4 regions of the Massilia sp. UYP11 genome follow, and region 2 is predicted to be linked to each of the others. Evidence: predicted binding sites of a transcription regulator. Region 2 holds the regulator's gene; each other region holds the start of a gene.
The links. Region 2 encodes LexA, which represses DNA repair genes until DNA is damaged. Its sites were predicted from a motif close to ACTGTATNNNNATACAGT; they were not measured.
Positions count from the first base shown of each region.

Region 1: recA (recombinase RecA) is a predicted target of LexA. The motif match lies at 5,482-5,499, and genes of this name have one in related genera.
Region 3: ABIB38_RS10910 (error-prone DNA polymerase) is a predicted target of LexA. The motif match lies at 2,662-2,679, and genes of this name have one in related genera.
Region 4: ABIB38_RS17265 (putative DNA modification/repair radical SAM protein) is a predicted target of LexA. The motif match lies at 2,249-2,266, and genes of this name have one in related genera.

Region 1 is NZ_JBNDJE010000004.1:318,664-325,788, reverse strand. It holds gene ABIB38_RS10285 (alpha/beta hydrolase family protein) at 1-537, opposite strand, end outside; gene ABIB38_RS10280 (sodium:solute symporter family protein) at 663-2,711, opposite strand; gene ABIB38_RS10275 (DUF4212 domain-containing protein) at 2,708-3,034, opposite strand; gene ABIB38_RS10270 (sensor histidine kinase N-terminal domain-containing protein) at 3,012-4,601, opposite strand; gene ABIB38_RS10265 (response regulator) at 4,598-5,359, opposite strand; gene recA (recombinase RecA) at 5,562-6,638, shown strand; gene recX (recombination regulator RecX) at 6,726-7,125, shown strand, end outside.
Region 2 is NZ_JBNDJE010000003.1:441,065-448,189, reverse strand. It holds gene ABIB38_RS08685 (cystathionine gamma-synthase family protein) at 1-1,046, shown strand, start outside; gene ABIB38_RS08680 (tetratricopeptide repeat protein) at 1,168-1,884, shown strand; gene lexA (transcriptional repressor LexA) at 2,032-2,661, opposite strand; gene rpsF (30S ribosomal protein S6) at 2,985-3,383, shown strand; gene priB (primosomal replication protein N) at 3,425-3,715, shown strand; gene rpsR (30S ribosomal protein S18) at 3,746-4,036, shown strand; gene rplI (50S ribosomal protein L9) at 4,075-4,527, shown strand; gene ABIB38_RS08650 (replicative DNA helicase) at 4,637-6,034, shown strand; gene ABIB38_RS08645 (DUF47 domain-containing protein) at 6,134-6,760, shown strand; gene ABIB38_RS08640 (inorganic phosphate transporter) at 6,783-7,125, shown strand, end outside.
Region 3 is NZ_JBNDJE010000005.1:95,988-103,112, forward strand. It holds gene ABIB38_RS10905 (hypothetical protein) at 306-2,453, shown strand; gene ABIB38_RS10910 (error-prone DNA polymerase) at 2,705-5,905, shown strand; gene ABIB38_RS10915 (LacI family DNA-binding transcriptional regulator) at 5,998-7,026, shown strand; gene cynS (cyanase) at 7,052-7,125, opposite strand, start outside.
Region 4 is NZ_JBNDJE010000014.1:1,465-8,589, reverse strand. It holds gene ABIB38_RS17275 (putative bifunctional diguanylate cyclase/phosphodiesterase) at 1-536, shown strand, start outside; gene ABIB38_RS17270 (tetratricopeptide repeat protein) at 543-2,174, shown strand; gene ABIB38_RS17265 (putative DNA modification/repair radical SAM protein) at 2,279-3,508, shown strand; gene ABIB38_RS17260 (UdgX family uracil-DNA binding protein) at 3,505-5,070, shown strand; gene ABIB38_RS17255 (TraB/GumN family protein) at 5,323-6,210, shown strand; gene ABIB38_RS17250 (DUF1249 domain-containing protein) at 6,545-6,946, shown strand.

The DNA of each region.
Region 1 (7,125 bases), on a different contig from region 2:
CAGGACCGGGCTGGAGACGTAGACGTGGTCCGAATCCTGGGCCCCGGGCTGGCCCAGCATGAAGGTATGCCAGGGCAGCAGACGCCGGCCCTTGGGGCCGCCGGTGACCATGCCGCCGCCGGTGCGCTCGGCCAGTTGCATGAATTGCGCGCCGTCGCGGTCCACCGCATATAGCCCGGGCGCCTTGCTGGTGTCGCCCAGGCCGGCGCTGCGGTCGCGGGTATTGAAGATCAGGCGCTCGTTGTTGACCCATTCGAAATCGCCGACGTCGGCGTCGTTGTACGAGGCCACGATCTTGCCGCTGTTGTTCTGCAGGTCGACCACCACCAGGAAATCGCGCTGGCCCTTGGCACTGGAGCGCGCCGCCAGGTGACGGGCGTCGGGCGACAGCTTGGCGCCGCCGAAGGCGGCGTTGGCGAAGAAGGCGGAGATCGGCGGTGGCGCGGTGGGGGCCGGCGTCTGGGCCAGGGCGGCCGGCGCGCAGCACAGGACCAATGCGGCAAGCGCGGCGTGTCCGGCGCGGGTAAGAACGTGCATGGATTTTCCGTGAAGAGATCGTTGTTAGATTGCCGGCGTCGGCGAGACAGAGCCTAACACTCATCGAACGTCGGAAATCTCATCAATTTTCACGGGAGGCAGCCGGCTGCTCCACCCACGCCCGGCTACTCCGGCGCCCGGATGTAGTCGACCATGCCTTCGCTGCCGCGGCTGGGCGGCGCGGTGAGCAGGCTCACCGCCACGACCGTGAGCATCCCGGCCGGCACTCCGAACACGCCGGCCGCCGCCGGCAGGATGCCGAACCAGGCGGCATCCAGGCTGCCGCCCAGCGCCGGGCTGGCGCGCAGCATGTAATACAGGCAGACCGCGAAGCCGGCGAGCATGCCGGCGATCGCCCCCTGGTGGTTGGCGCGCTTCCAGAATACGCCCAGCACCAGCACGGGGAACAAGGTGGAGCCAGCCAGGGAGAACGCCGCCGCTACCAGCGAGAGGATGTCGGCCGGCTTTTGCGAGGCCACGTAGGCGGCGATGAAGGCCACCGCCAGCAGCAGCAGCTTGGAAATCGTCACCCGCTTCTGGGTCGAGGCGCCCGGATTGACCATCTTGTAGTAGACGTCGTGCGAGAGCGCATTGGAAATCGCCAGCAGCAGGCCGTCGGCGGTCGACAGCGCCGCCGCCAGGCCGCCGGCCGCGACCAGGCCCGCGATCACGTAGGGCAGGCCGCCGATCTCGGGCGTGGCCAGCACCAGCACGTCGGCGTCGATCGCGAATTCGGCCAGCTGCACGATGCCGTCGCCGTTGATGTCGGCCACGCTCACCAGGGGATTGGCCTTGTCCACGTTGGCCCAGTACGAGATCCAGGTGGGCAGCGCCGAGAAATCGCTCCCCACCAGCGAGGTATAGATATCGTACTTGGCCAGCACCGCCAGCGCCGGAATCGTCAGGTACACCAGCAGGATGAAGAACAGGGTCCAGAACACCGAGACCCGGGTGTCGTTGACCGACGGCGTGGTGTAGGCCCGCATCAGGATGTGGGGCAGCGCCGCGGTGCCGAACATCAGGCAGAACACCACCGCCAGGAAGTTGTTGCGGCGCCCGTCCGACTCTTCCTGCGTGGCGCCGGGGAAGGGTTCGGCGTGCGGCTCGGGCGGCCGGGCGCGCGCCAGGTTGGCGTCGCGCCGCTCGCTCCATTGCGAGCGCGCCTCTTCCACCGAATTGGGGTAGGTGGCCAGCGCGCGCTCGGCCTGGCGCACCTCGCTGAGCGAGGCATTGCGCGCGCGCGCCGCCGCCAGCTGGCGCTGGGCCTCCAGCTTGCCCGTCTCCCACGATTCGGGCAGCGCGCCCAGCCGCGCCGCGTATTCGTCGGCCCGGCGGCGGAACTCGGCGCGCACCTGCTCCTCGCGCGGGTCGCGCGCCAGCTCGGCTTCGCGCGCGCTCAGCTTGGGCAGCAGCGAGCCATAGGCCACCGCGGGAATCGGGTTGTCGGCATGCTTGGCCGACAGCCACATGGTCGGAATCAAAAAGGCCACCAGCAGGATGATGTACTGCGCCACCTGGGTCCAGGTGATGGCGCGCATCCCGCCCAGGAACGAGCACACGAGGATGCTCGCCAGGCCCAGGAAGATCCCGACCGAGAAGTCGACCCCGGTGAAGCGCGAGGCGATCAGGCCGACCGCATAGATCTGCGCCACCACGTAGGTGAACGAGACCAGGATGGTGGCGCCGACCGCGACCGCGCGCACCGGACCGCCGCGCCCGCCGGCGCCGCCGCCGTAGCGCGCCGCCAGGAAGTCGGGCACGGTGTACTGCGCAAACTTGCGCAGGTAGGGCGCGATCAGCAGCGCGACCAGCACGAAGCCGCCGGTCCAGCCCATGATGAAGGCCAGGCCGTCGAAGCCCTGCAGATAAAGGCCGCCGGCCAGGCTGATGAAGCTGGCCGCCGAGATCCAGTCGGCGGCGGTGGCCATGCCGTTGAACATGGCCGGCACGCGCCGCCCGGCGACATAGTATTCGGTGACGCTCGAGGTGCGGCAGATCACGCCGATGATCGCGTACAGGGCGATGGTGGCGAACATGAACAGGTGGCCGATCCACAGGCGCGGCATGCCTTCCTGCTCGAGCAGGGCGACGGCGACCAGGAACAGCGCGAAGCTGCCGGTGTACCACAGGTAGTAGCGCGCCAGCTTGCTGAAATAGGGTGGCTTGCCGCTCATCGTGGCCCATCCCCGGCGTCGGCCGCGGTATTGGCCGCAGTATTGGCCGCGGCGTCGCGGTCCAGCCGGCGCATGCGCCAGGCATAAAAGCCGATGATGGCCAGCGACACCAGCGACGCGCCCTGCGCCGCCATGTAGAACGACAGCGGCCAGCCGAACACCTCGAAGCGCGCCAGCTCGCGCGCGAAGAACACGGTGCCGAAGCTGGTCGCCAGCCACAGCGCCAGCAGCAGCAGGGTCATCCTGCGGGTGCGTTCCCAGTGCACGGCGCGGCGCCGCGCCGCGGCGTCATGGTGGGGGTCAAGGGGCGGCATCGGGTTCATGGAGCGGGGGAGGGAAGGTCAGGCGGAACAGGCTGCCCGGGAAGCGCCGGGACTGGCTGCGCGGGTTGTTGAAGATGTCGATCTCGGCGCCGTGCTGCTGCGCGATTTCGCGCACGATCGCCAGGCCCAGGCCGCTGCCCTGGGTATTGCTGCCCAGGATGCGGTAGAAGCGCTCGAACACGCGCTCGCGCTCATTGGGGGCGATGCCGGGGCCGGTGTCCTCGACCTCGAGCAGCGCCCGCTCGCCGTCGCGCCGCACGCGCACCGTGACGCTGCCGCCGGCCGGCGTGTAGCGCAGCGCATTGTCGATCAGGTTCGACAGCAGTTCGCGCAGCATCAGCGGCTGGCCGGCGATGACGACCGGGCCGTCGCCGGCGGCCGGCGGCTCGAAGCCCAGGTCGATCTCGCCCGCGAACGAGGCTTGCACCCAGTCCTGCACCGTCTCGCGGGCCAGGCGCGGCAGGTCGATCTCGGCGAAGGCCAGGCCGGCCTGCGGCTGGTTCTCGGCGCGCGCCAGCGCCAGCAACTGGTTCACCAGGCGCGTGGCCGATTCCGAACTCTTGGCCAGCTGTTCCAGCGAGCGGTGGATCTCGGCCGGATCGAGCTGGCGCAGGGCCAGCTCGGACTGCATGCGCATGCCGGCCAGCGGGGTCTTCATCTGGTGCGCGGCGTCGGCGATGAAGCGCTTCTGCATCGCCATCGATTCGCCCAGGCGCTCGAGCATGTCGTTGAAGGAGCCGACCAGCGGCGAGATTTCTTCGGGCACCTGGCGCGGATCGATCGGCGACAGGTCGTCCTGGGGCCGCGCGCGGATGCGCTGCTGCAGCTCGGCCAGCGGGGTCAGGCCGCGCGACAGCGCGAACCACACCAGGGCCAGGATCACCGGCAGGATGATGAACTGGGGCAGGATCACGCCCTTGATGATCTCGCCGGCCAGGTGCGCCCGTTTATCGAGCGTCTCGGCCACCTGCACCAGGGCCAGCGGCGGTTCGAGCGGCGGCTGCAGGGAACGTTCATGCAATGGGTCGAGGTTGACGTAGGTGTAGGCGACCCGGATCGGGGTGCCGTGGATGCTGTCGTTGCGGAACTCGACGGCGCCGGCGCGCGCATGCTCGTCGGCCGCGTCCATCCGCGGACGCGGCAGGTCGCGGTCGCCGTCCAGCAGCTCGCCGTCGGGTCCGGCCAGCAGGTAATAGACGCTGTCGACGTCGTCGGCGCGCAGGATGTCGCGGCCGGACGGATGCAGCTGGCCGGCGGCCTTGCCGCCCACGCTGCGGATCTGCTGGCCCAGCACCGTGACCCGGTCTTCGAGTGCGTCGTCGAAGGGCTGGTTGGCGATCGACTTGGCGACCAGATAGGTGATGGCGATGCTCATCGGCCACAGCAGCAGGAGCGGGGCCAGCATCCAGTCGAGGATCTCGCCGAACAGCGAGTGCCGGATGTTTTCGTCGGGCTCGGGATTCGGCGGGACGTAGGTCGGCTCGGCCGCCGCGGCCGGGGCGGAAGCCGCCCCGTATGCCGGGCCTTGTGCCGGCCCGGCCGTGAAATCGGCGTCGCGTTCGTTCACCTGTCGGCGACGGTTGCCGTTGCCGTTGCCGTTGGCGTGGCCGTTGGCGTTGCGGCGGCGCGTTCCGCCGAAGGCGCGGCGGCGGCGGCCTCGGAGAATTTCTCGAGGCAGTAGCCAAGGCCGCGCACGGTGGCGATGCGCACGCCGCCGACTTCGATCTTCTTGCGCAGGCGGTGCACGTACACCTCGATCGCGTTGTTCGAGACTTCTTCGCCCCATTCGCACAAATGGTCAACCAATTGTTCTTTGGATACCAGGCGGCCGGTGCGCGCCAGCAGCACCTCGAGCAGGCCCAGCTCGCGCGCCGACAGGTCGAGCATCTGGTCGTTGATGTAGGCGCTGCGGCCCACCTGGTCGTAGACCAGCGGGCCGTGGCGCACCACGGTCGGGCCGCCGCCGGCGCCGCGGCGGGTGAGGGCGCGCACCCGCGCCTCGAGTTCGGACAGGGCGAACGGCTTGGCCATGTAGTCGTCGGCGCCCAGGTCGAGGCCTTCCACCCGCTGCTCGACGGAATCGGCGGCGGTGAGGATCAGAACCGGCAGCAGCGAGGCGCGGGCGCGCAGGCGGCGCAGCACTTCGAGTCCCGACATCTTCGGCAGGCCGAGGTCGAGGATGAGCAGGTCGAATTCTTGGGTGGAAAGGGCGGTATCGGCATCCTGCCCGTTCTTGACGTAATCGATGGCGTAGCCGGACTGGCGCAGGGATCGCGTCAGCCCATCGGCAAGTACGCTATCATCTTCGGCGAGCAGAATTCGCATGGGGACACCTCGGTTATCGCGTTAGACAAACTCAGGCCCGTATTGTGTTTGATTTGTCACAACAATGCGAGCCTTGATCATTTTATTGGCAAGACGACCACGTTTTAGTGCTTGCAAAAACCACTGGATTTTTATACAGTAGTGGCTCTTGAAGTGCGCGTGCGCGCCCACACCTTGCCTACTCCACGATTGAAAGTACACCATGGACGACAAAAAAACCGCATTGAACGCCTCTGAAAAAGGCAAAGCGCTGGCAGCCGCCCTGGCGCAGATCGAAAAGCAGTTCGGCAAGGGCTCGGTCATGCGCATGGACGCCAACGCGCCGGTCGAGGAAGTGCAGACTGTTTCCACGGGCTCGCTGGGCCTCGACATCGCCCTGGGCGTCGGCGGCCTGCCGCGCGGCCGTATCGTCGAGATCTACGGTCCGGAATCGTCGGGTAAAACCACCCTGACCCTGCAAACCATCGCCCAGATGCAAAAGCTGGGTGGCACCTGCGCCTTCATCGACGCCGAGCACGCGCTTGACGTGACCTATGCCCAAAAACTGGGCATCAACCTGAGCGAGCTGCTGATCTCGCAGCCGGATACCGGCGAACAGGCGCTCGAAATCACCGACGCGCTGGTGCGCTCGGGCAGCGTCGACCTGGTGGTCATCGACTCGGTGGCGGCACTGACCCCGCGCGCCGAGATCGAAGGCGACATGGGCGATTCGCTGCCGGGCCTGCAGGCGCGCCTGATGTCGCAAGCGCTGCGCAAGCTGACCGGTTCGATCAACCGCACCAACACGCTGGTGATCTTCATTAACCAGATCCGCATGAAGATCGGCGTCATGTTCGGCAGCCCGGAGACCACCACCGGCGGTAACGCACTGAAGTTCTACGCCTCCGTGCGCCTGGACATCCGTCGCACCGGTTCGATCAAGTCGGGCGACGAAGTGATCGGTAACGAAACCAAGGTCAAGGTCGTCAAGAACAAGATCGCGCCGCCGTTCAAGGAAGCCCACTTCGACATCCTGTACGGAGCAGGCACCTCGCGCGAAGGCGAAATCCTGGACCTGGGCGCCGACAACAAGATCGTCGAGAAGTCGGGCTCGTGGTACAGCTATAACGGCGAGCGCATCGGCCAGGGCAAGGACAATGCCCGTCAGTTCCTGGTGGATCGCCCAGCCCTGGCGCGTGAGATCGAGAACAAGGTCCGTGCCGCCCTGGGCGTGCGCGAACTGCCGCCGGCGGCAGCCGGTGGCGACGACAAGCCGAAGCTGCAGGCAGTCGGTGAGTAATCGCCTGGCGAGGGCGGCGTGGCAGGCTGGCGCCTTGGGTGTCTGCTCCACGTCCGCCCACGCCATGTTGTCGATGAGGGTGTCCCGATGCCAGCGCCGGTACTGAGCCTCAAGGGGCGCGCGCTGCGTTACCTGTCGCAGCGCGAGCACAGCCGGTTCGAGTTGCGGCGCAAGCTGGCCAAGTATGCCCAGGAAGACGAAGACGTCGACGCCCTGCTGGATTTTCTTGAAAAGAATAACTGGCTGTCGCAGGAACGTTTCGCCGAGTCCCTGATCAACCGTAAGGCCAGCCGCTACGGCAACAGCCGCGTGGTGGCGGAGCTGCAAAGCCATGGCGTCACCGGCGATGCGCTGGTCGAGATCAAGGCCGGGCTGTCCGACAGCGAGACCGCGCGCGCCACCGAAGTCTGGCAGCGCAAGTTCGGCGCCGTCGCCACCGACGCGGCGATGCGCGCCAAGCAGATGCGCTTCTTGTTGCAGCGCGGCT
Region 2 (7,125 bases):
TGTCGGCGCTGGAAGACAAGATCAGCAAGATGGAAGACGGCGTCGCCACACTGTGCTTCGGCACCGGGATGGCGGCGATCGGCGCGCTGTTCCAGGCGCTGCTCAAGGCCGGCGACCACATCGTGTCGTCGAGTTTTCTGTTCGGTAATACCAACAGCCTGTGGCAGACGGTGGCGGGCCAGGGCGTCGACGTTGCCTTCGTCGACGCCACCGACGTGGCCCAGGTGGAAGCGGCGCTGACGCCGGATACCCGCATGGTGTTCGTCGAGACCATCGCCAATCCGCGCACGCAAGTGGCGGACCTGGCCCGCATCGGCGAACTGTGCCGCGCGCGCGGCATCCTGTACGTGGTCGACAACACGATGACCACGCCCTGGCTGTTCCGTCCCAAGGACGTGCATGCGGGCCTGGTGGTCAATTCGTTGACCAAGTCGATCGGCGGCCATGGCATCGCACTGGGCGGCGCGCTGACCGACACGGGCCTGTTCGACTGGGCCGCGTACCCGAACATCGCCCCGAACTTCAGGAAGCAGACGGCAAGTGCGCAGGGTATGGCCCAGCTGCGCGCCAAGGCGCTGCGCGACTTCGGCGCCGCGCTGGGGCCGGAAGCGGCGCACCACATCGCGGTCGGCGCCGAAACGCTGGCCCTGCGCATGGAGCGTACCTGTGCCAACGCGCTGGCCCTGGCGACGATGCTGGAAGCCGACGAGCGCGTCGCCGCCGTCTATTATCCGGGCCTGGCCTCGCATCCGCAGCACGCGATCGTCGCGTCGCTGTTCCGCTCGGGCGGCTCGTTGCTGAGCTTCGAGCTGAAACCAGACATCGACCCGTTCGATGTCCTGAACCGCCTCGAATTGGCGATCCCGGCCTCGAACCTGGGCGACAACCGCACCCTGGTGATTCCGGTCGCGCACACGATCTTCTTTGAAATGGGCCCCGAGCGGCGCGCCAGCATGGGCATCGCCGAAGGCTTGATCCGGGTGTCGGTGGGCATCGAAGACACCGCCGACCTGGTCGGCGACTTCCGCCAGGCGCTGGACGCGTAAAGCCGGGTAAAACTGTCTTGATGCGGCCGGCAACTTGCCGGCCTTGTCACATTCGCGATTGAGCCCAGCCGTAAAACACGGCTATCATGGACCTTTACCAGCCCAGCCTGACGGTATGCCCATGAAACGATTCCTGTCCTGCCTGTCCCTCGCGGTGTTGTGCGCAACCGGCGGCGGCGCCTACGCCGGCGAGCTCGAGGACGCCAACGCCCTGTTCGAGAAAAAAGACTATGCGGGCGCGCTCAAGCTGTACACCAGGCTGGCCAATGCCGGCAATTCACAGGCCCAGCAGCAGCTGGGCCAGATGTACTGGTATGGCGAAGCCGGCGCGGTCGACGAAGCCAGGGCGAAGGAGTGGTTCGAGAAGTCGGCCGCCAAGGGCAACAAGATCGCCGCCGACTCGCTCGTGATCATGCAGCAGCGCGCCCTTCGTCGCGCCGAGATCGATTACTGGATCAAGGGTTACGATGGCGCCGACCTGCAGTCGGGCGAGTACCGCTGCCCGGCGCCGCGCATTCCGGCGGTGTCGAAGATCAACGAAGAGATCGAGCGCGTGAACAAGGCCGTGACCGGCTGGCAGGATTGCTACAACAAGATGGTGACCAACCTGAACGCGCAGTCGCCGCTGACCCGCCGCATCCCGCCCGACGTCGCCAAACTGATGAACAAGCAGGAAACCGAGGCCGCGACCGCCTACCTGGAGGGGGTGCGCCAGAACATCGCCGAGGGAGCGAAAGTCAATTCGAAGATGGTACTGGCCGATTTCGCCGCATGGCGCCGCGCGACCGAAGCGTTCGTGGACCAGCACAATGCGGTGATCAACAAGGCCAAGCAGTAGAGACCGCCCATAAACGTCGTTCCCGCGAAGGCGGGAACCCAAGTCCTCAGCGCCGCCACGATGGATGGACGTGGCCGGCAGCGCATGCGAACCGAGGTTCCCACCTGCGCGGGAACGACGCGCTCACGGAGATGATGTGTATCGAGATCAGTTCCAGCTGCGCATCAACCCCACCGCCAGCCCCTCGAGCGCGAACTCTTCGTCGGGCCTGACTTGGATCACCTTGAAGTCGGGGTTCTCGGGCAACAGTTCGACCAGGTCGCCCGTCTTGCGGTAGCGTTTGACGGTGACTTCCTCGCCCAGGCGGGCGACGACGATCTGGCCGTTCTTGGCGCTGTCGATTTTCTTGACCGCCAGGAAGTCGCCATCCATGATGCCGGCGTCGCGCATCGACCAGCCTTTCACCTTGAGCAGAAAGTCGGGCCGCGCCGCGAACATCGCGGTGTCGACGTTATAGGTCGCTTCGACGTGTTCTTGCGCCAGGATCGGATTGCCGGCGGCGACGCGGCCGACCAGCGGCAGCGACATCAGCGACGGCGGCGGCATGGGAATCTGCTGGGCGCTGGCGCCGACGAGGCGGATGCCGCGCGAGGTGCCCGGCGAAATCTCGATCGCGCCCTTGCGCGCCAGCGCTTGCAGGTGTTCTTCGGCCGCATTGGCCGAGCGAAAGCCCAGTTCGGCCGCGATTTCGGCGCGGGTCGGAGGGAAGCCCGTGTTCTCGATCGCTTCCTTGATCAGGTTCAGGATCTGTTCTTGCCTTGCAGTGAGCTTGAGCATAACTGTGTAATGGTTGCCGTGTGTAAATGCCGTGGTTGGATGCGATGTTGCAGCAACGGGTTGTAGCAGTAGACTGTATTTTTGTACAGTATTCCGTCATACGCAAGGGATATACACGAAAAAGCGCAAAAAAAGCGCGCTCATCGTAAAAAGTACGGATTTTGCAAGCGTAAATGTCGAGTGAGCCTGGCGCCGGCTTAAAGCGCTTGACGGCCATGTTCCCAATTTGCCCATTTCACGCTATACTAGCTGGCTGTTCCCTTCCCACACTCGTCTTGACGCCGAGGTGGGCATTTATGTAAAACGTCCTCAAGGAGTAATGCATGCGTCATTATGAAATCGTTTTTATCGTCCATCCGGACCAGAGCGAGCAAGTCCCGGCGATGATCGAGCGTTACAAGACCACGGTGACCAGCCGCGGCGGTAACATCCATCGCGTGGAAGACTGGGGCCGCCGTCAGATGGCTTACCAGATCCAGAAGCTGCCAAAAGCCCACTACATCTGCCTGAACATCGAGTGCGACAACGAGACCCTGGTCGAGCTGGAAACCGCATTCAAGTTCAATGATGCCGTTCTGCGTCATCTGACCGTCAAGATGAAGAAAGCAGAAACCGCACCGTCGCCGATGATGAAATCGGTGCAGCGCGAAGACGCAGCCAAGAGCCACCGTGCAGAAGCCGCTGCTCCTGCAGCTGCTGCTCCAGCCGCTGCCGCTGCTTAAGATTTTTTCCAGGAATTCGTAACAAGCAGTAGTAGAACCGGGTGAATCAGCTCCAGCTCGTGGCGACCATCGCCGAGCGTGATGTCCTGCGCTACACCCCGGCCGGTGTGCCGATCGTTTCAGCCGTCCTGATGCACAGTTCGCATCAACGAGAGGCAGGGATCGATCGCCTGGTCGAGTTCGAAGTCCCCGCGTTTGCCGCGGGCGAGATTTCGGGCAGGTTTGGCAGCGCCGAGCTCGGCGCCAGCTACCGCTTCGATGGCTTCCTCGCACGGAAAAATCGCAACAGCAAAGCCCTGGTGTTTCACATCATTGATTTCAGTGCCGCCTAGTTCGGCAATTTAGATATACAGGAGCCTCAAATGGCATTCGGTAAAAAGTTCGACAAAAACAAAGCTAAAGAAAAACTCAAGCGCAAGCAGCAGAACCCGCTGTTCAAGCGCAAGAAGTTCTGCCGCTTCACCGCCGCTGGCGTTGAGCAGGTTGACTACAAAGACGTCGACACCCTGAAGGACTTCGTCCAGGAAAACGGCAAGATCATGCCAGCACGTCTGACCGGCACCAAGGCGCACTACCAGCGTCAGGTCGACACCGCCATCAAGCGCGCCCGTTACCTGGCGCTGCTGCCGTACACCGACCTGCACCACGGTTAATCGTCGGTCACGACAGTCAGATATCCTGGAGATAAAACATGCAAGTTATTCTGTTGGAAAAAGTTATCAACGTCGGCAACCTGGGCGACGTCGTCAAAGTCAAGGATGGTTACGCACGTAACTTCCTGATCCCGCAAAAGATGGCCCGCCGCGCTACCGCTGGCGCCGTCGCCGAGTTCGAAGCCAAGCGCGCCGAACTGGAAAAAGCAGCCGCCGAGAAACTGGCAGCCGCCCAAACCCAGGGCGACAAGCTGAGCGGCCTGACCGTCACCATCGGCCAGAAGGCCGGCGTCGACGGCCGTCTGTTCGGTTCGGTCACCAACGCGGACATCGCCGAGGCGCTGACCAAGCAGGGCTTCCCGGTCGAAAAAGCTGCCGTTCGCATGCCGACCGGCCCGCTGAAGACCACCGGCGAATTCCCGGTTGCAGTCGCCCTGCACACCGACGTCGTGTCGGAAATCATCATCGCTGTCGTAGGCGAAGCTGCCTGAGCGAATGCTGGATTGACGTAAAAGCAGTGCACGAAAAAGCCGGGATCTCCCGGCTTTTTTGCTTCTGAAACTCACCAATTATGACAGCCGTGTGACAGGAGAAGGTATAATGCCGCCCATGAACGCAGCACCCTCAGACCCGCAGATCGAAGCCCTGCGCATCCCCCCGCATTCCATCGAAGCAGAGCAATCCGTCATCGGCGGGCTGCTGCGCGATAACGCCGCCTGGGACCGCATCGCCGACTTCATGCATGCGGAAGACTTCTACCGTTACGATCACCGCATCATTTTCGAACAGATGGTCCGCCTGATCAACGCCGGCAAGCCGGCCGACGTGATCACGGTCTATGAAGCCTGCAACCAGCTCGGCAAGGCCGAGGAAGTGGGGGGCTTGCAATACCTGAACGCGATGGCGCAGAACACGCCGTCGGCCGCCAATATCCGCCGCTACGCCGAGATCGTGCGCGACCGCGGCATCCTGCGCCAGCTGATCACCGTCGCCGACGAGATTTCCGGCAATGCCTTCAATCCGCAGGGCAAGGAAGTCAAGCAGATGCTGGACGAGGCGGAGTCAAAAATCTTCGCCATCGCCGAACAGGGCGCCAGGGGCGCCCAGGGCTGGCTCGCGGTGCAGCCGCTGCTGACCCAGGTGGTCGAGCGCATCGACGAACTGTACTCGCGCGAGAACCAGGGCGAGATCACGGGCGTGCCGACCGGATTCATCGACCTCGACCGGATGACCTCCGGCCTGCAGCCGGGCGACCTGGTCATCGTCGCCGGCCGTCCGTCGATGGGCAAGACCGCATTCTCGGTGAACATCGGCGAGAACGTCGCGATCGAGGCCGGCCTGCCGGTCGCCGTGTTCTCGATGGAGATGGGCGGCACCCAGCTGGCCATGCGTATGCTCGGCTCGGTCGGGCAGCTCGACCAGCACCGCCTGCGTACCGGCCGCCTGCACGACGAGGACTGGCCGCGCCTGACGCACGCCATCCAGAAGATGAACGACGCCCAGCTGTACATCGACGAAACGCCCGCGTTGAACCCGATCGAGATGCGCGCGCGGGCCCGCCGCCTGGCGCGCCAGTGCGGCAAGCTCGGCCTGATTATCGTCGACTACCTGCAGTTGATGCAGGGTTCGAAGGCGGGCGACAACCGCGCCTCCGAGATCTCGGAGATCTCGCGCTCGCTCAAGGGCCTGGCCAAAGAGCTGCAGTGCCCCGTGATCGCGCTGTCGCAGCTGAACCGCTCGCTGGAACAACGTCCCAACAAGCGTCCCGTGATGTCCGACCTGCGCGAATCCGGCGCTATCGAGCAGGATGCGGACGTGATCATCTTCCTGTACCGCGACGAAGTCTACAACCCGGATTCGCCGGACAAGGGCACCGCCGAGATCATCATCGGCAAGCAGCGTAATGGCCCGATCGGAGCGATTCGCCTGACCTGGATTGGCCAATACACCAAGTTTGGCAATTACAGCGGCAACCTGTCGGTCTACCAGGGCGACTAAGATTCTACGCCGCATACCGCGGCCGGCGTCACGCCGCATACCAAGCCGTCGCTTTTCCCGGAGCGTCGGCAAATACCGAGAGAAAAACGGAGAAAAATAATGTTTGGACGCTTTTTGCCTAAAGAAGGCAATTTCTTTGAACTGTTCAACCAGCACGCGGCCTTGTGCGTGAAGGGTGCCCATGAAATGGTCGGCCTGATGACCAATTTCGACGATCTGGAAACCCGCACCCATGCGGTCGAAACGATCGAAAAGCAGGCCGACAAGATCACCTACGCCACGGTCGACCTGCTGCACAAGACCTTCATTACTCCCCTTGATCGCGACGACATCCACAAGCTGATCACGCGCATGGACGACATCCTGGACATGATGGAAGACGCGGCCCAGACCGTGTCGCTGTACGACCTGCACGCGGTCACGCCGGAAGCGAAACGCCTGGCCGAGCTGTGCCTGTCGTGCTGCCTGAAGGTGCAGGAAGCGGTGTCGATGCTGCACGATATGGACAACGCGCCGAAGATCGTCGCCATCTGCGAAGAGATCGACCGCTTCGAGTCGGACGCCGACCACGTGATGCGCGCCGCCATGTCCAAGCTGTTCCGCGACGAGCCGGACGTGCGCAACCTGATCAAGATGAAGGCGATCTACGAGATCCTGGAAACCGTGACCGACCGCTGCGAAGACGTGGCCAACATCATCGAAGGCATCATCGTCGAGAACGCGTAAGCGTCGTTCGAGCGGAACAACCATGGATACTCTCAACATCAGCATTTACGTGCTGGGCGGGCTGGTGGTGCTGGCACTCGTCTTCGACTTCATGAACGGCTTCCACGATTCGGCGAACTCGATCGCCACCGTCGTGTCGACCGGCGTCCTGAAGCCGCAGCATGCCGTCGCGATGGCCGCCTTCTTCAACTTCATCGCGATCTTCGTGGTCAACATGAAGGTGGCGCAGACCATCGGCAAGGGCACCATCGACCCGCACATCGTCGATCACTACGTGATCTTCGGCGCCCTGGTCGGCGCCATCACCTGGAACCTGATCACCTGGTACTACGGCATCCCGTCCTCGTCCTCGCACGCCCTGATCG
Region 3 (7,125 bases), on a different contig from region 2:
CATTAGGTTGGCGCAGGCGCCATAAATGCTACAGGAAGAGAAACTTGCCGAATACACATTCCAAACCTCGCGATTCAGGCACCAGCGTGTCAACTTCTTTGTTGACATGTAAAAACCCCCGCTGTTTTACACCCAGCAGGCATACATAGTCGACTAAATCCTTGATTTTGTTGCGGCGACGCCATGTTTTACGGTGGCACGGAGCTTGCAAACCAGTGTACCGACAGAGACGTAACGACCATTGTCTCGCCTCTCGTTGCAACTGTCGCAATGCATGTTATTCATTCCGGAAAGAAGATTCAAGTATGGCTACCCAAGGCACAGGCGTCCTGCAGATCGTTGGCGCGGCTTATGGACTCAGGCAGGTCACTGCCCAGGTCATCAAGCAGGTCAACCGTCAGGCTTTTCCAGAGACCCTGTCTGTGTTGGCGAGCAACCAGGCGTTCGGCGACGCCTGGGTCGGCCACGAAAAGACGCTGACGGTCGTCTATCGCTATGATGGCGGCCCGACGTTCGTGGCGACGGCGTTAGAAGGCCAGACGCTGAACATCGGCGCGCAGCAATTCGGGCAAGCTGCCCAGGTTCCTGCCCCAATCAAGGAAGACAACACCGCGCAGCCGGCACTGACCGTGTGGGGCGCCAGCTTCGGCTCCGCCGACGTGAGCGCAACGGTACGCAATCTGGCCGATCACTCGGCCGGAACCTTGTCCCTGGTCGCTGACAGCGCCACCCTTGGCGAGGCCGATAAGGAGAGGCGCAACACCTTCGTCATCGTGGCCAGCTACAGCGGTCAGGTGCCGTTCATCGACATCGTCGTCGAGGGCAACCCCTATGCGCTCAGCTACCGTCCGCCGCTGCACATCCTGAACGCCTTCTATGGCCTGAAGGACGTCACTGACATCGTCCGCGCCAGCGTGAGCCGGCGCAGGCTGTCCGTCGCCGCATCCAGCAGCGTATTCGGCGATGGCTGGCCGGCCATGCGCAAGACCCTGCACGTGGTCTACCAGTATGCCGGCCGCAAGCCGCAACTGGCCGCGACGATCGAGAACCAGCTTCTACAGATCGACTACGACCCGGCCGCTCCCGCCGCGCAGGCGTCGCTCGACCCACGCGCCCTGAACATCCTCGCCGCCGCCTACGGACCGGTCGACGTCACGGCGAAGGTCGTCGCGCTGGTCGAGAATGGAAGCCTGTCGTTCACGGCCGACAGCCTGACCTTTGGCGACACCTGGCCGGCCGCCGTCAAGTCGTTCTCGATGGTCTATAGCTGGGGCGTGGCGGCGATATCGAGCGTCAACGTGCCCGAAGATACGCCGGTCTCGATCACCCAGCCCGAGCCTGCGTTCACCACGGACAGAAACTTCGTCTCGCTGGCTGGGCTGCTCGCTGCCGGCGACGAGATCAAGCTCCAGACCGGGGCAGCCGGCTACTGGTCGATCGCCGCCGACGGCCGGATCACGGCGCTCGGGACCTCGAGCGATGCGGCCGAGGTGTTCACCATCGGCGTGCCGGAGGCCCTGGATGCCGCCGCCATCACCCTGCAATGCCGTGACGGCAGCTATGTGAGCGCGGATAGCGACGGCACTTTGCGCGCGGGCGGCAGCGCTCAGGATGCGATCCGGTTGATGGCGTCGCTCCAGGCCAATGGCGCCATCAATATCGGCGTCGTCGGTGGAGCGGGAGCGCCGTTCATCGCGGTGACCGCAAGCGGCGCCATCGCGATCGACGGCAGCTACGAGGCCAATTTTTCCACCTGCTTCAACCTGCTGCTGAGCCCCACGCGGGCCGGCAATGCCAGCCATTTGCAAGCCTTCGCCAGCGCGACGGTGCTGGATGGTCCAGTCGACATGAAGCTGGTGAACGTGGTGTGGAAGCTCACCGGCGGCTGCTTTCTAGCGGCCGGCCTTGGAAGACTGCTCGGCGACCCGCAGCAGATCGGTCCGGCGTTGTACCGCTTTCTGCGGCGCTATCCTGGCGTGATGAACAAGATCGCGATCCTGATCGCGACCATCGACTGCAACCGCGCGATGCCGGCGGGCGCCTTGCTTGGCGTGCTCAAGGCGATCCACGAAGCGGGCATCCTCATGCCGGTGCTGCGCATGACGCTGGCGACGACTGGATGGATGGGGATGTCGTGGGCCATCGTCACGATCCTGACGAAAGTGCAGGGCGGCGTCACGAGTACCGGCGCGACGGCAGGGGGCGAACTGGGCGAGAGCTTCTCTGATTGGGCTTATGAGACCACGATGGAGATGCTCGACTACATCAATTCCACGGGTGGAGCTGCCTTGATGCTTGCATATGAGCGTATGGTCAGTGCGGATCAGCCAGTTTTGCGCCGCGCGGAAGGTGGTGGTGCGTTCAGCCTGCGCGAGCGGATGGGGCCGCAAGATATTTCCGGCTCGTTCTTTGGGCCAATGCCGCGGCCTTTCCGACATACGTGTAAGTCTTAGTCGCTGATAAACGCGGAAATTTTCCGCCTAGAATAAGAACACTTGGTTTCTTATCGTCAATGCTTAAAGAGAATTGACGATTGCGACGCAGAAATATCTTTCTGCACGTCCAGTCACCACAAGCTACTGCTCACCCCCCAATCCAGCCTATCCCTCATGACCAAGCCATAGCCACAACTTCCCCAGCCACATCCCCCAGCTCGGTTATACTGTGTTTTTATACAGTATTGGCTGTTCGACAGCTCGCCAGCGTGACCAAGCCCACCCCCACCGCGCAGCCCCCCTCTCCCCAGGCGCTGCCCCCCTACGCCGAGTTGTTCTGCCTCTCGAACTTCTCGTTCCTGCAAGGGGCCTCGCACGCCGAGGAGCTGGTCGCGCGCGCGGTGCAGCTGGGGTACTTCGCGCTGGCCCTCACCGATGAATGCTCGCTGGCCGGCGTCGTGCGCGCCCACGCCGAAGCGAAAAACGCCGGCCTGCCCCTGATCATCGGCGCCCACTTCCACCTCAAGAACCCCGACGACGCTCTGACGCCGGCCCCCTCCCTGATCCTGCTGGCGCAGAACCGCAACGGCTATGGCAACCTGTCCGAACTGATCACGATCGGCCGCACGCGCAGCGAAAAGGGCACCTATCTGCTCACGCCCGACGACCTGGCCAATCCCATCCAGGAATACGCGCACCTGCAGCACATGCCCGACTGCCTGGCGATCCTGCTGCCGCCATACCCCGGTCACGAGGCCCAGGACGTCGACCGCCTGCATGCGCAGGCCGCATGGATGGCCACCACCTTCCCGGGCCGCGCCTGGCTCGGCCTCACCCAGCTGCACCGCGCCTTCGACGACGCCCACCGCACCACGGTGGAAGAGGTGGGCTGGCAGCACGGCCTGCCGATCGTCGCCCTTGGCCACGTCTGTATGCACGTGCGCTCGCGCAAACCCTTGCAGGACACCCTGAGCGCGACCCGCCTGGGCAAACCGGTGGGCGCCTGCGGCTACGGCCTGGCGCAGAACGCCGAGCAGCACCTGCGCGCGCGCCTGCGCCTGGCCAACATCTATTCGCGCGAGGCGCTGGCCGAGACGGTGCGCATCGCGCGCCTGTGCACCTTCTCGCTCGACGAGCTGCGCTACGAATACCCGGACGAAGTGGTCCCCGAAGGCCACGACGCCAGCAGCTACCTGCGCAGCGAAACCTGGATCGGCGCGCACCGGCGCTTTCGCCAGGGCGTGCCGGCCAAGGTGCAGGCCCAGATCGAGTACGAGCTCGACCTGATCGCCGAGATGGGCTACGAACACTACTTCCTCACCGTCTACGACATCGTGCGCTTCGCGCGCTCGCAACACATCCTGTGCCAGGGGCGCGGCTCGGCCGCCAACTCGGCGGTGTGCTACTGCCTCGGCATCACCGAGGTCGATCCGGCCCGCGCCAGCCTGCTGTTCGAGCGCTTCATCTCGCGTGAACGCAACGAGCCGCCCGACATCGACGTCGACTTCGAACACCAGCGGCGTGAGGAGGTCATCCAGTACATCTACAACAAGTACGGCCGCCAGCGCGCGGCGCTGGCGGCGGTGGTGATCAGCTACCGGCCCAAGAGCGCGCTGCGCGACAGCGGGCGGGCGCTCGGCATCGACCTTGCCATCGTCGAGAAGGTGGCCAAGACCCATCACTGGTTCGACAGCCGCGCCGATTTGCTGGGCCGCCTGGCCGAAAGCGGCCTCGATCCCGAGGCGCCGCTGTCGCGCCAGTGGGCCACGCTGGCGCAGTCGCTGCTGAACTTCCCGCGCCACCTGTCCCAGCATCCGGGCGGCTTCGTGATCGCCAAGGGCAAGCTCTCGCGCCTGGTGCCGATCGAGAACGCGACGATGGCGGACCGCAGCGTGATCCAGTGGGACAAGAACGATCTCGAAGAGCTGGGCCTGATGAAGGTCGACGTGCTGGCGCTGGGCATGCTGTCGATGATGCGGCGCGGCCTGGAACTGGTGGGCCAGCGCTATGGCGACGTGTTCGAGATGCAGGACATCCCGCTCGAAGACAGCGCCACCTACGACATGATCTGCCAGGCCGACACCATCGGCGTGTTCCAGATCGAATCGCGCGCGCAGATGAGCATGTTGCCGCGGATGCTGCCGCGCCGCTTCTACGACCTGGTGATCGAGGTGGCCGTGGTGCGGCCCGGCCCGATCCAGGGCGGCATGGTCCATCCCTACCTGCGCCGGCGCCAGGGGTTGGAGCCGGTCGAGTATCCGAGCCCCGAGATGAAGGTCGCGCTCGGGCGCACCCTTGGCGTGCCGATCTTCCAGGAGCAGGTGATGCAGGTGGCGATCCTGGGCGCCGGCTTCACGCCGGGCGAGGCGGATCAGCTGCGGCGCGCGATGGCGGCCTGGAAGCGCAAGGGCGGCCTCGAAAAATACTACGAGCGCATCGTGGGCGGCATGCTCGAACGCGGCTACCAGCAGGAATTCGCCGAAGCGATCTTCAGCCAGATCCAGGGCTTCGGCGAGTATGGCTTTCCCGAATCGCACGCGGCCAGCTTCGCGCTGCTGGCCTATGCGAGTTCGTGGCTCAAGTGCCACGAGCCGGCCGCTTTCCTGTGCGCGCTGCTCAACAGCCAGCCGATGGGTTTTTATAGTCCCTCGCAACTGGTGCAGGACGCGCGCCGCCACGGCATCGAAGTGCGGCCGGTCGACGTCGCCGTCAGCGGCTGGGATTCGGCGCTGGAAGAATACGACCCCGTCGACCGTTCGCGCCAGCCGGCGGTGCGGCTGGGCTTTTCGCTGCAACGCGGATTGAAGCAGGAAGCGGCCGAGCGCATCGAGCAGGCGCGCGCCATACGGCCGTTCGACAGCGTGGCCGACCTGGCGCGGCGCGCGCATCTCGACCGGGGCGACCTGCAGGTGCTGGCCGCGTCCAACGCCCTGCGCTCGCTGGCCGGGCACCGGCGCGAAGCCTTGTGGCAGGCATCGGGCGCGGCGCCCGACAAGGATCTGCTGCGCCCGACCGTGCCGCGCGAAGAGACGCCCACGTTGGCCGCGCCGAGCGAAGGCGAAGAGATCGTCGGCGACTACCGCGCGCAGGGGTTGACGCTGGGCCGCCATCCGCTGGCGCTGCTGCGCGCGCGCCTGCTCGGGCAGCGCTTCATGCCGGCGTCGACCCTGATGGATTACCAGGACGGCCAGCTGGCGCGCGCCTGCGGCCTGGTCACGGTGCGCCAGCGCCCGGGCACGGCCAAGGGCGTGCTGTTCATGACGCTGGAAGACGAGACCGGCAACGTCAATGTGATCGTGTGGCCGACCCTGGTCGAGCAGCAGCGGCGTGAAGTCCTCAATGCACCGCTGCTCGGGGTGTACGGCATCTGGCAGCGCCAGGGAGAAGTGCGCCACCTGGTGGCCAAGCGGCTGGTGGACCTGTCGCACCTGCTGGGCGCTCTGGATGCGCGCAGCAGGGATTTTTGCTGATGGCGCGGCGGCCCGCCGAGGTTCGCGACGAAGGCCCTGGTCATTGTTGATAGAATGGAACCAGGGATGTAGAACGCTACGACAGGATGACCATGGATAAGACGGGCCGCAGCAAGGGCAGGGGGACGGGGCGCGCGACGCTCGAGCAGGTGGCCGGCATGGCGGGCGTGTCGATCATGACCGCTTCGCGCGCGCTGAGCCAGCCGCAGATGGTCTCCGAGCTCACCCGGGTCAAGGTGGAGCAGGCGGTGGCGGAACTCGGCTACGTGCCCAACCGCGCCGCGCGCGCGCTGGCCTCGTCGCAATCGCATGTGATCGTGGTGCTGGTGCCGTCGTTTTCCAACGCCGTGTTCACCGCCGTCCTCGAAGGCATCCACGACGCCGTCGCGCCGGGCCAGTACCAGCTCCTGATCGGCAATACCTATTATTCGCAGGCCGAGGAAGAAAAGCTGCTGCGTACCTATCTGCAGTCGAGCCCGGACGGCATCCTGTTCTCGAGCCAGGCCCACAGCCCGGCCGTGACGAAGATGCTGGAAGCGTCGCAGGTGCCGTCGGTGTCGATGATGGACCTGTCGGACGATCCCGGCGCGCTGTCGGTCGGCTTCTCGCAGTTCGAGGCCGGCATGGAGATGACGCGCCACCTGGTCAGGAAGGGCTATCGCCGCATCGGCTTCATCGGCGCCCAGCTCGACGAGCGCACGCTGCGGCGCGCCGACGGCTATCGGGCCGCGATGGCCGAGGCGGGCCTGGCCGACCCACGGCTCGAGCTGATGGTGCCCGAGCGCTCCACCATCGCGCTCGGCGCCGAATTGATGGGACGGATGATGGCGGACATGCCCGACTGCGACGCCGTTTTCTGCTGCAACGACGACCTGGCCCACGGCGCCATCTATCACTGCCAGCGCCACGGCATCCGCATCCCGCAGGACATCGCCGTATGCGGCTTCAATGACCTGCCCGCGTCCGCATGGATGATGCCGTCCCTGACCACCGTCGACACGCCGCGCTACCAGATCGGCTTCGAGGCCGCCGGCCTGCTGCTGCAGGTGATCAAGGGCCAGGAGCCCGAACGCAAGCGCATCGACCTGGGCTTCACCCTGCGCGAGCGCGAGAGCGCCTGAGCCGACGAAGGCGAGTAGCGCGTTTTTAGTAACTCTTGTAAGGCAGGAACTTACCCGACAAGACAACATTGACGCGGTCGCCCTTCGGGTCTTCGGTGC
Region 4 (7,125 bases), on a different contig from region 2:
GCAGCGAGATCCGCCTGTCGCTGAATCTGTCGCCGCAATACCTCGACCGCGGCGACTTTTTCGAGAAGATGCGCGGCGCGCTGGTGCGCTACGGTATTTCTCCGCAGCAGATCGAGGTCGAGATCACCGAGAACATCTGCATCCGCAATCCGCAGTACGCGATCGAGCAGCTCAACAAGCTGTGCCAACTCGGGGTGTCGATCGCGATCGACGACTTCGGCACCGGCTACTCGTCCTTGTCGTACCTGCACCGCTTCCCGATTCACACCGTCAAGATCGACCAGTCCTTCGTCAAGGAGATCCACCAGGAAGACGGCCACTATCCGGTGATCCTGGCGATCATCTCGATCGCGCGCGGCCTGGGCCTGAACCTGATCGCCGAAGGCGTCGAGACCGAGGAGCAGGCGCGCTACCTGCGCGCCAACGGCTGCCTGACGATGCAGGGCTACCTGTTCTACCGTCCGATCCCGCTGCAGGACTTCATGGCCGCGCTGCGCACCCAGTCGGGCGGCAGCCTGCGCGCGGTGCAGGCCTGACCGCCCATGCCCGACGCCCCGCTGCGAGCGAGCGCCGCGCCGGCTGATAGCGCCGCGCATTTCGCTGCGCGTTCCGCCGCGCATTCCGCCGCGCATTCCGCCGAATTCCTGCGCGTAAAAGCGCAGGCCGAGCGCGGCGTGGCCCAGGCCCAGCACAGCCTGGGCTTCATGTACGCGAGCGGCCAGGGCGTGCCGAAGAGCGACGAGCTGGCGGTGGCCTGGTACCGGATGGCGGCGGCGGCGGGCCTGGCGCAGGCCCAGTACAACCTCGGCGTGATGTTCCAGAAGGGCCAGGGCGTCGAGCAGGACTTCGGCCAGGCGGCCCACTGGTACGGGCGCGCGGCCGACCAGGGTTATGCCCCGGCCCAGTACAACCTGGGCTGGCTGTACGCGAAGGGCCATGGCGTGACCAGCGACGTGGGCCGCGCGCTGCACTGGTTCAGCCAGGCGGCCGACCAGGGCGAGCCCGGTGCGCAGCACAATCTGGGCATGATGTTCGAGACCGGCAAGGGCGTGGCCCAGGACCAGGAAGCGGCGCTGCGCTGGTACCGGCGCGCCGCCGAGCAGGGTTATGCGCGCTCGCAGTACAACCTGGGTCTGCGCTACGAGGCCGGCCAGGGCGTGGCGCGCGACGCACGCGAAGCGCTGGCCTGGATGCGCAAGGCGGCGGAGCAGGGCCACGCGCCGGCCCAGTTCAACCTCGGCCTGCGCTACGACAAGGGTCAGGACGTCGAGCAGGACAGCCGTCAGGCGATCCTGTGGTACGGCCGCGCCGGCGAACAGGGGCACGCCAGCTCGCAGTTCAATCTCGCGCTCATCTACGACTCGGGCGACAGCGGCGGCCACGGCGTGGCGCGCGACGAGGCGCTGGCCCTGGCCTGGTACCGGCGCGCGGCGGAGCAGGGGCATGCCGGCGCCCAGAACAGCCTCGGCATGCGCCATGAACATGGGCAGGGCGTGGCGGTTGACGCGGCGCAGGCGGCCGCCTGGTACCGGCGCGCGGCCGAGCAGGGACTGCCGGCGGCCCAGTATCACCTGGGACAGTTGCTCGATGCCGGCAACGGGGTCGGGCAGGATCCGGCCGAGGCGACCGGGTGGTATCGCAAGGCGGCCGAGCAAGGCCACTTGCGGGCCCAGTTCGACCTGGGCCTGCGTTTCGAGGCCGGCAACGGCGTCGAACAGGACAGCGCGCAAGCCCTGGCCTGGTACCGGCGCGCGGCCGGCCAGGATTACGCGCCGGCCCAGTACATGGTCGGCGCGCTGCTCGACCGGCTGGAAAACGGCGACCCGTTCGAAGCGACCGACTGGTTCCACAAGGCGGCCGACCAGAAGCACGCGCTGGCGCAGTTCGAGCTGGGGTTGCGCTACGACTGCGGCAAGGGCGTGGAGCGCGACTACGAGGCGGCCCATTTCTGGTACCTGTGCGCCGCGCGCCAGGGCCATGCGCGGGCCCAGTTCAACCTCGGCGTGATGTACGCGGCGGGGCAGGGCGCCCAGCGCGACCTGGTCGAGGCCTACGCCTGGCTGCACCGGGCCGGCGCCGCCGGCGTGGCGCCGGCCAGCGCCTACCTGACGAAGGTCGCGCGCAGGATGGAAGCGCATCAGTTGTCCCAGGCGGAGCGCTTGATTTCGGCCTGACGTCCCGCATTTGAACCGTCGGCAGGCGCACATCCCTGCGCCAGCGCACCGTACACGTATGCACGCCGCGTTATACTGTATGCCCATACAGTCAGGTGCGCGCGATGGAACTCAACGACAAGCTCGAAATCCTGGCCGACGCGGCCAAGTACGACGCATCCTGCGCCAGCAGCGGCGCACCCAAGCGCGGCTCCGAGGGCAAGGACGGCCTGGGCGCCACCACCGGCATGGGCATCTGCCACAGCTATACGCCGGACGGCCGCTGCGTTTCGCTGCTCAAGATCCTGCTCACCAACTTCTGCATCTACGACTGCCAGTACTGCATCAACCGGCGCACTTCGAACGTGCCGCGGGCGCGCTTCGCGGTCGATGAAGTGGTCAAGCTGACCCAGGATTTTTACCTGCGCAACTACATCGACGGCCTGTTCCTCAGCTCGGGCATCATCCAGTCGGCCGACTACACGATGGAGCAGCTGGTCGCGGTGGCGCGCCAGTTGCGCGAGGTGCACCAGTTCCGTGGCTACATCCACCTCAAGACCATCCCCGACGCCGATCCATTGCTGATCCAGGAAGCCGGCCGCTGGGCCGACCGCCTGTCGGTGAACATCGAGCTGCCGACCCACGACAGCGTGACCCGCCTCGCGCCCGAAAAAAGCGTCCACACGATCAAGCTGGCGATGGGCTCGATCCGGCGCAAGCTGGACGAAAAAGCCGAAGAGCCGAAGGCGCCGGCCTTCGCGCCGGCCGGCCAGAGCACGCAGATGATCGTCGGCGCCGACGCCAGCGACGACCACACCATCCTGAACACGGCCGAGACGCTGTACGGCAGCTACAAGCTCAAGCGCGTGTACTACTCGGCCTTCAGCCCGATCCCGCAAAGCCCCGGCAGCGTGCCGCTGGCGCCGCCGCCGCTGCTGCGCGAGCACCGCCTGTACCAGGCCGACTTCCTGTTGCGCGGCTACGGCTTCACGGCCGGCGAACTGATGCCGACGTCGGGCAACCTGGCGCTGGACGTCGATCCCAAGCTGGCCTGGGCCCTGGCCAACCGCGAGCACTTCCCGATGGACCTGAACCGGGTCGACGCCTCCCTGATCCCGCGCATTCCCGGCATTGGCCTGCGCAATGCCAAGCGCCTGGTGGACCTGCGCCGCCTGCGCCGCATCCGCTGGGAAGACCTGTCGCGCCTGCGCTGCAGCCTCAAGAAGCTCGCGCCCTTCGTCGTCACCGCCGACTACAAGCCGGCGCAGGGCGCGACCAGTTCCGACCTGCTGCGCAAGCACATGGCCGATGCGCCGCAGCAGATGAACCTGTGGCCCGAATTGCAGGCCGCATGAATTCCCAGTCCAACGCCGCGGCCCTCGCCGCCACGGCGGTGGCGAGCGTGCATGCGGGCCGGCCGCTGCTGGTGGACGGCTTCACCACATGGCGCGCGGTGGCGCGCGAACTGCTGCACGCCGGCGTGCCGCCCGAGGCGGTGACCTGGGGCGCGCCGGGCGCCGACCTGTTCTCGGGTGCGCCGGCTTCCAACGCGGCTGCGCATAATGGGGGCGACCTCCTGTCGTCCCCGACTGAACCGCAAGCGGCCGGGCAGGAGCCTTCCAATGCAACGGCGCCAAGGCCGCCGAGGCCACACATTCCGCGCTCCCTGATGGAGATGCTGCAGACCGCCGCCTGCTACCGCGACCATGACCGCTGGGCCTTCCTGTACCGGGTGATCTGGCGCTGGCAGCAGGGCGAGCACGACGTGCAGTCGCCGGCCGACCCGGACGGGCAGCGGCTGCATGCGATGGTCAAGGCGGTGCGCCGCGAGGTACACGATATGCATGCCTACATCCGTTTCCGCGAACGGCCGTTCGAGGCCGGCGCGCCCCATTTCGTGGCCTGGTTCGAACCCGCCCACGACGTCCTGCCGCAGGTGGCCGAGCATTTCGTGGCGCGCATGGGCAAGGTGAGCTGGATGATCGCCACGCCCGACGCCAGCGTGCTGTGGGACGGCGCCACCCTGCACCATACCGGCCCGCTGCTGTCGAGCGCGGCCGACCTGACTGATGCCGGCGAGGCGCTGTGGCTGACCTATTACCGCAGCATCTTCAACCCGGCGCGCCTGAATACCCAGGTCATGAACAGCCACATCCCGTCGCGCTTCTGGAAGAACCTGCCGGAAGGCGCGCTGGTGCCGTCCCTGGTGAGCCAGGCCGGCCTCGGCGCGCGCCGCATCGGCCAGGTCGAGGCGGTAGGCCGGCGCAGCGGCCGCACGATCCCGATCGACGCCGAGCAGGCGCAGCCCGAGCGGCAGCAGCCGTCGAAGCTGGACGAGTGCCGGCGCTGCGCGCTGTGGGAACACGCGACCCAGGCGGTCGGCGGCGAAGGGCCGCGACACGCGCAGATCATGCTCGTCGGCGAGCAGCCGGGCGACCAGGAAGACCTGGCCGGCCAGCCCTTCGTCGGCCCGGCCGGCAAGCTGCTCGACCGCGTGTTCGAAGAGGCCGGCGTGGAGCGCAAGAGTGTCTACATCACCAACGCCGTCAAGCATTTCAAGTGGGAGCCGCGCGGCAAGCGGCGCCTGCACAAGACGCCGGCGCAGAAGGAGATCGAGGCCTGCCACTACTGGCTCGAGAAAGAGGTCGCCTCGCGCAAACCCAAGGTCATCGTCGCCATGGGCGCGACCGCGCTCAAGTCGGTGCTGCAGACCGGCAGCGTGACCCTGAAGGACAAGCTGGGGCGGCCCGTGCGCCATGGCGACAGCTGGGTGGTGACGATCTACCATCCGTCGTACGTGCTGCGCGTGCCGGACGAAGCGTCCAAGCAGGAGGCGTTCTCGGTGATGGTCAAGGGCTTGCGGCTGGCGCAGGAATTATTGGCCCGGCCAGATGCGCCGGAACCGCCGGAAAGCTGACATATGCACACTATGCGCCGCTCATGTAATTGAAACAGCCGCGTTACAGCCGGGTGGCCGACGCGGTCCTTGACGTAAGATCTGGTGGTGTTCCACAACCGGATTTTTTCATGAGCAAACTTGCCGTATCCGCTTTCTGTCTATCCCTGCTGGCTGCACCCGCATGGGCGCAATCGGAAGACGTGCCAACCCCGGCGCAGGCCGCCGTCGATGCCGGCGCGGCCGAACCGGCGCCGGAACGGATCCCACGTCGTGGCCCAGCGCCCAGGTCCGGGCATGTGGAAAGTGTCGAAGGGCGAGCACGTGCTGTGGGTGTTCGGCATGTACGGTCCGCTGCCGAAAGACATGCAGTGGCGCTCGCATGAGGTCGAAAACGTCATCCGGAATTCGCAGGAATACCTGTCGGCGCCAAGCGCCTCGGCCAAGCCGGGTTTCTTCAAGTCGATCACGCTGCTGCCAAGCATGATCGGGGTGCGCAAGAATCCGGACGGCGCCACCTTGCGCGACCTGATGCCGGCTGACGAATATGCGCGCTGGAGCGCGCTCAAGGCCAGGTACTTGCCGGACAACGACGACGACGTCGAGCGCGAGCGCCCGATCTTCGCGGCCGAGGTGCTGGCGAACGCCGCGCGCAAGCAGGCCGGCCTGGTCGACGGTTACGTGGTGCGCAAGCAGGTGCTGGACCTGGTGCAGAAGGCGAAGTTGAAGGAGACCTCGTCGACGTACCAGCTGCCGATGGACAATGCGCGCACGGTGCTGAAGAACTTCAAGAAGTCGACCCTGGGCGACGCCGCCTGCCTGGCGCGCACGATGGCCACGCTGGAGCAGGACATCGAGGCCGCCAGCCGGCGCGCCGATGCCTGGGCCAAGGGCGACATCGAAGCGATGCGCAAGCTGGACTTCGCCAGCCGCGAAGAGGCTTGCTTCGGCGCGCTGATGAACAGTACGGCGTTCGATGCCGAACCCGAATTCAGGCATATGAAGACGCGTGCGAACGAGAAATGGATCGCCTCGGCCGAGAAGGCGCTCGCGGCCAATGCTTCGACCTTCGCCGTGCTGAAGATTGGCGATATCCTCGACCCGGGCGGCGTGATCGCGGCGCTGGCGGCGAAGGGATATGCGGTCGAGCAGCCGGATTGATCCCCGGCAGACGCGGGTTGGGCGGAAAATTGTCAAACCGCCCCGAACGCGCGTAGAATGTTGCCAACGCGGGTGTAGTTCAATGGTAGAACGGCAGCTTCCCAAGCCCCTCCACATCAAGAACAACCACTGTTCATGCACGTTTCCCCCACGCGAGACATCCGTTCGACCAAAAAACCACTTAAATCAAGGGGTTAGGTACCATCACATTTTCGACCCCTCATTGTTTTCGAAAAGCTGTTGATGTGATCAATAAAGAACGTGGAGTCGTTCGCGTTGTCCGGTTCACCGTTTTCCTAGATGGTTCCCGTATTGCAATAATCGGAAGCCGTCAATGGATCAGCATCATCTGAACTACAAAAATCTAATTCAACTCATTCCTGCTCTGCATGAGATAACCGGGCCAGTGAGGCTCGTTGCGCTAGGGTACGGAGATGTACATGTGGATGTGATAAAGCGGAATCGTCACCGCCTAGTGCTTCGTATGAGCCACTACCTCGAGCGGCGGGATGGTACAGCGATACCTGATCCTGACATGACCCTCGAGGTGTACTCGGTGGCCGAAACCGTCAGTGCGCTGACCTACTGCGATTGCTTTGGCTCGCGGAGAGTGTTCTGTCCGGAACTGATGGCTATCAGCCCCTTGGCTAAGGCAGAGCTAAATAATTTCCTCAGACAATGGCTGACGAAACTAATTGCCGAGGGCCGGCAGCTGCCGGTGGGCGAAATTTCTTAGCTGTGCTGGGCCAGGCTTGACCTGGCACATCGCCCTCGCTGCTAGGAGATACCCAGTTCAGACATCGCAGCAAATTCTTCCCCGCTCGATGAGCTTTGCATAGCTACTCATTGGACTGCCTCGTCCCCAATGCATCAGCGTTGTGCCATCTATCGCATCTTATATGGCATAGATGGCGA